Linked DNA regions of Longispora fulva. The protein of the gene in region 1 interacts with the protein of each later gene in a pairwise test. Links are inferred from orthologs where the notes say so. Each region holds a gene or a part of one and is shown in the gene's direction. Other genes may lie near its edges.

Region 1 (2,895 bases):
GACGGGCTCGACCCGCGCTGGACCAAGGCCCCGACCGGGGGCGCCGGTGCCCTGGCCACCTTCGCCGCCCTGCTCGGCGCGAACCGGCTGCACGTGGCCGTGATCGTCGACGCCCAGACCCGCAACTCCCGGGCCGTCCGGCGGCTGCGGGACAACGGCCAGCTCGGCAAGGGCGGCCTGATCGACATCGGCGAGTTCACCGGCACCCCGGACGCGGACATCGAGGACCTGTTCGAGGCGGACTTCTACCTCGACCTGGTCAACCTCGCCTACGCCAAGGAGCTGCCCGCCCCGCTCGGCGTGGCCGACCTGCCGGCGGTCCGGACCCGGATCGTGGACCAGGTCCGCGCGCACTTCGCCCAGCACGACCTCGCCGGGGGCCGGTTCAACCACTTCCGGCCGGCGGCGGCGCTGCTCAAGCACCAGGCGACCCTCGTACCCAAGATCAGTGTCGGCACCCTCAACCGGGCGTCGCGGCTGTTCGGGCGGCTGAACCGGCAGCTTCCCTAGGCTCCCAGGGGCCGCCGGCCCGGCGGCCCCTCCGGACAAAACGGTCAATGGCGCAGGCTCCCGCGTGTGACCAAGCACCCATCCGGGTAGGTCCCGATGGCCCCTGTCCCGAGCATGGTCGAACCTATGATGTGGCTGGCTGGCTGCACACACCGCCGACCTCACCGTTCCCGCTCGGGGCTCTCCGCAGGGGACGTACGCTGTGCCTGGACCACGAAGGAGCGAGAGCGGGATGACGAATTTCAAGCTGGACCACGCGGACGGGTCGTTCAAGCTGGAACACCCGGCCGGCTCGCTGGACCTGCCGGTCACCGGGGCGACCGACGGCCCGGGCGGCCTCGGGATCGGCAAGCTGCTCAGCAGCACCGACCACGTCACCCTCGACCCGGGTTTCGTGAACACCGCCTCCTGCACCTCCGACATCACCTTCATCGACGGTGACGCCGGCATCCTGCGCTACCGGGGCTACCCGATCGCCGAGCTGGCCGAGAAGTCGTCGTTCCTGGAGACGTCCTACCTGCTGATCTACGGCGAGCTGCCGACCCCGGCCCAGCTCACCGAGTTCACCGACAAGCTGAGCATGCACACCCTCCTGCACGAGGAGATGCGCGGCTTCTTCAACGGCTTCCCGCGCGACGCGCACCCGATGCCGGTGCTGTCCTCGGGCGTGAGCGCACTGTCCACGTGGTACCAGGACAGCCTCGACCCGTTCGACCCCGCGCAGGTGGAGCTGTCCACTATCCGCCTGATGGCGAAGCTGCCGACCATCGCGTCGTACGCGTACAAGAAGTCCATCGGCCAGCCCCTGATGTACCCGGACAACTCCCTGGGCTACGTGGAGAACTTCCTCCGCCTCACCTTCGGCGTCCCCACCACGCCGTACGAGGTCGACCCGGTCGTCGCCCGCACCCTGGACATGCTGCTCATCCTGCACGCCGACCACGAGCAGAACTGCTCCACCTCGACGGTGCGCCTCGTCGGCTCCGGCCACGCGAACCTGTTCGCCTCGGTGTCCTCCGGCATCCACGCCCTGTCCGGCCCGCTGCACGGCGGCGCGAACCAGGCCGTGCTGGAGATGCTCGCCGGCATCCAGGAGTCCGGGGGCGACGTGCGTGACTTCGTCCGCCGGGTCAAGGACAAGGAGCCGGGCGTCAAGCTGATGGGCTTCGGGCACCGGGTGTACAAGAACTTCGACCCGCGCTCGGTGATCGTGAAGAAGGCCGTCCGCGACGTGCTCGACCGGATGGCCAAGCCCGACCCGCTGCTGGACCTCGCGATGCAGCTCGAGGAGATCGCGCTCGCCGACGACTACTTCGTGTCGCGCAAGCTGTACCCGAACGTGGACTTCTACACCGGCCTGATCTACAAGGCCATGGGCTTCCCGACGAAGATGTACACCGTGCTCTTCGCCCTCGGCCGGCTGCCCGGCTGGATCGCCCAGTGGCGTGAGATGATCTCGGACCCGGCGACGAAGATCGGCCGTCCGCGCCAGGTCTACACCGGCCCGACGGAGCGCCACTACCCGGCGTAACCATCGCGCGAAACGGGCCCCGGCACACCGCCGGGGCCCGTTTCTCATCCGCCCAGATCCTCCAGTGCGTCGAGGATGCCCCGGGCGCAGCCGATCACGTACCGGCCGGCGGGCGTCGGCTCCAGGTACTGGCCGCCGTGCGCGAACAGCGCCCCGCCGAACGCCGCCTCGATCCGGGCCAGCCGCTCCAACAGGCTCTGCTGGGTGAGTTGGAGCTGGTGCGCCGCCGCGCGCACGTCCTCGGCGTCGGCGACGGCCACCACGAGCCGCAGGTGCCCCACCTCGAGGTTCACGACGGCAGGCCCGGCGACGCGTGGGAGGCGTGCCGGGCCCACCAGGCGCGGTACGCCGGCCGCCGGTGCACGATGGCCGCGTAGCTGCGGAACAGGTGCGCCATGAACTCCTCCGTCCGGCCGTCCACGAACGAGTCGCGCCGCCACGCGAGAAGCACCCGTCGGCGCAGCGGGGCCCCGGTCAGCGGCAGGGCCCGGATTCCGGGCTGCACGAACGTCGTCGGGTACAGCCCGCACACCGCCCCGGCCTCCAGCAGCGGCGCGACGGACGCCGAGTCCCCGGTCCAGTGCCGGACCCTGGCGGTGAACCCGGCGTCGGCGCAAGCCCGGTGGAAGCTGGCGTGCAGGCCGCCGTCGTCGGCGCGGGGCAGGGCCCAGTCCCGGGGCGCGAGGTCGGCGAGGTCGAGTTCCGGCCGCTGCGCGAGCGGGTGGTTCTCGTCGAGCCCGACGAAGATCGGCTCGGTGATCAGGTGCCGGGTGGCCAACGACGGCGGCAGCCGCAGCGTGAAGCCGGGGAACTCGTGCAGCACCGCCGCGTCGAGCTGACCGGCGGCGAGCGCG
Region 2 (2,943 bases), 4.3 Mb from region 1 along the record:
GGCTCCATGCCGCTCATGGAGCACCTCCGCGAGCTGCGCAACCGCCTGTTCAAGGCGTTCCTGGGGATCGTCGCCGGCTTCATCGCGATCTACGCGCTGAACCTGCACGCCTGGATCCTCCACCAGCTCCAGAGGCCCTACAACGACCTGTTCCCCGGCGGCAACGGTCCCGACATGCTGCAGCTGGGCGTGGGCGACGTGTTCCTGCTCAAGCTCAAGGTCGCCATGTGGGCGGGTCTGGTGATCTCTGCGCCGGTCTGGCTGTACCAGATCTGGGCCTTCGTGGCCCCCGGCCTGCACAAGAAGGAACGCCGCTGGGCGTACCTGTTCGTGGCCGCCGCGACGCCGCTGTTCCTGGCCGGCGCCTTCCTGGCGTACATGGTGGTCGGCAAGGGGCTGGCGTTCCTGCTGCCGGCCCACGAGGAGCACCTGACCAACTCCCTCGAACTCACCCGGTACGTCAGCTGGGTCACCAACTTCATGCTGATCTTCGGGGTGGCGTTCGAGTTCCCGCTGCTGGCGGTGATGCTCAACTTCGCCGGCCTGGTCAGCGCGAAGAAGATGCTGAGCTGGTGGCGGACCGTCGTCTTCCTGTTCTTCTGTTTCTCGGCGATCGCCACCCCCACGCCCGACCCGTTCGTGATGTCGGGTCTGGCGATCTGCCTCAGCGCGATGTATTTCATCGCGATCGGCATCGCGTGGCTCAACGACCGCCGCCGCAAGCGCCGCACCGGCGAGTCCGACTACAGCAACCTCGACGACGACGAGGCCGCGCCGCTGGACTACCGGCCGGAGCCGGTGGCCGAGCCGGAGCCGGTGCCGGAGCCCGAGCGGATCGACCGGCGCAGCAGGTTCGACGACAGCATCTGACCCGGCCCAGATCGACGGGCGGGGTCGCCCGGAGCGGTCCGGGTCGTGGGTTCGACGCGTAAGTTACCGGCGGGTCTTCCGGTGGACCGGGAGACCCGCTACGTTTCCTCCGTGATCGCCGTCGTCGCCAACCCCACCGCCGGTAAGGGCCGCCATGCCGCCCTGCTGCCGGCCCTCCTCGACCAGCTCGGCCCGCACGAACTGCTGCCGCCGGGAGCCGACGCGCTCCGGGCCGCCGTCGCCGGGGGAGCCGACGCCGTCGTGGCGATGGGCGGGGACGGCACGGTCCACGCCGCGTTGCAGGCGGTGGCCGGCACGGGCGTCCCGCTCGGCATCGTCCCGCTGGGCACCGGCAACGACCTGTCGGCCGGCCTGGGGCTGCCCGGTGACCCCCGGGCCGCCGTGGCCGCGATCCTGGCCGGTCGGACCCGGGCGGTGGACCTGGCCCGGGTGGACGGGGCGCACGGCACGTCCTGGTTCGGGAGCGTCCTGGCCGCCGGGTTCGACGCGCTGGTCAACGAGCGGGCGAACCGGATGCGCTGGCCGAGGGGTCCCCGGCGGTACGACCTCGCCATTTTCGCGGAGATGGCCCGGTTGCGGCCGCTGCGGTACCGGCTCGTGGTCGACGGGGTGCCCGAGGAGTTGGACTCCGTGCTGCTGGCCGTGGGCAACACGGTGGCGTACGGGGGCGGGATGCGGATCTGTCCCGGCGCTGACCCGACCGACGGGTTGCTGGACGTGACCCTCGGGGTGGCCGGCCGGCTCGCGTTGGCCACGTTGAAGCCGAAGGTGCGGACCGGGGCGCACGTCGACCACCCGGGGGTCAGGACCCTGCGGGCCACGACCCTGGAGATCGCCGGCCCGGACCTGCACTGCTACGCCGACGGGGAGCGGATCGGCCCGCTGCCGGTGACCGTCACGTGCGTGCCGGGCGCGCTGACCCTGCTGCACTGACACCGCCGCCACGGCCTCCGGGAGACCGACGATCAAGCCCCTGGGCTCCGGCCGACGCGTGCCGGGTCGGGCTCCTCCGTAACCGTCTCAGGGGTTGGACCGTCAGGACACGAGGTCCAGGATCGCCGACAGGCCGTGCACCGCGCCGGGCGGCGAGGCGGGGAGCAGCAGCGTCTGCAGGCCCGCCGCCACGGCCGCGCCGTCGGCCGGGCTGTCGCCCACCATCAGCGCGCGGTCCTCGGGCACGCCGAGCAACGTGCACGCGTGGGTGAACACGGCCTTCTCCGGCTTGCACCGGCCGAGTTCGTAGGACAGCACCCACTCGGTGATCAGGTGGCCGAAGCCGAGCGCCTCGCAGATCGGCCGGAGGTCGAAGCCGATGTTGGACACCAGCGCCGTCGGGATGCCGGCGTCCTTGAGGGCGCTGAGCACGGTGACGGTGTCGGCGTAGGGGACCCAGCCGTCGGCCAGCAGGACCCGGTCGTAGAGCGCGTCGGCCAGGCCCTCGATCGGGGACTGCACCGTGGCGGCCAGGCCGGCGTAGGCGGCGCGGTGCGCGTGCGGGTACAGGTCGCGTTCGGCCCACACCTCGGCGAGCTGCGGGGGGATCCGGGCCGGCATGGGGCCACCGGCCCGGCCGGCGGTGAGCAGCCGGTCGAGCAGGATCGTGGCCCGGGGGCCCTCGAGGGTGGTGCCGCAGGCCTGCGCGGCGGCGGCGAGCCAGGTCGTGGCGTCCTCCACCTGGGCGAGCGTGCCGTGGAAGTCGACGAGAACCGCCTCCACCGGGCGGCGCGGACTCGGGGGGTGCTCTGTCTGCGTCACGCTCTGCACCATACCGACTGCCGGCAGCGAGACCGCGCAGGCATGGGGTCCCCTGTGCGGTTTCGCGATCACCGGTCCCGGGCGGCGACCGGAGAGCGGACGAAGCGCGAGGTCGGGGAGCCGCCAGCGCCGGGGGAGACGTCCGTCAGGAAACGAATCCGGCTTCGCGCCGCGATGAAACAGAGTTGACCATGGCTTAGCCTAGGAGGATGACAAGCCCCGCCGAACGGTACGGTGACTTCCGCAGGCGGGCCGCCTACCCCGCCCTGAACGACTTCCTCGGCGGCCTCGACTTCG

What was found. Proteins that work in one complex are often made in the same cells at the same time.
Region 2: the proteins of IW245_RS38080 (region 1) and IW245_RS17325 interact in binary tests that used the Escherichia coli proteins (3 or more experiments, as listed by UniProt). The link is inferred for Longispora fulva from one-to-one orthologs.

Annotation. Positions count from the first base shown.
Region 1 is NZ_JADOUF010000001.1:8,220,123-8,223,017, forward strand. The notes cover bases 69-2,891. They hold IW245_RS38080 (citrate synthase), read left to right. Parts: upstream 69-742; coding sequence 743-2,041; downstream 2,042-2,891. Other genes in these bases: IW245_RS38075 (ATP-dependent nuclease), read left to right, coding at 69-510; IW245_RS38085 (LysR family transcriptional regulator), read right to left, coding at 2,086-2,334; IW245_RS38090 (LysR family transcriptional regulator), read right to left, coding at 2,331-2,891. In the rest of the region: more of IW245_RS38075, read left to right, coding at 1-68; more of IW245_RS38090, read right to left, coding at 2,892-2,895.
Region 2 is NZ_JADOUF010000001.1:3,924,553-3,927,495, reverse strand. Bases 32-2,902 are described here. They hold IW245_RS17325 (diacylglycerol kinase family protein), read left to right. Parts: upstream 32-981; coding sequence 982-1,824; downstream 1,825-2,902. Other genes in these bases: IW245_RS17315 (DEAD/DEAH box helicase), read left to right, coding at 2,856-2,902; IW245_RS17320 (HAD family hydrolase), read right to left, coding at 1,927-2,658; tatC (twin-arginine translocase subunit TatC), read left to right, coding at 32-870. Outside these bases: more of tatC, read left to right, coding at 7-31; more of IW245_RS17315, read left to right, coding at 2,903-2,943. UniProt on the Escherichia coli protein: In vitro phosphorylates phosphatidylglycerol but not diacylglycerol; the in vivo substrate is unknown.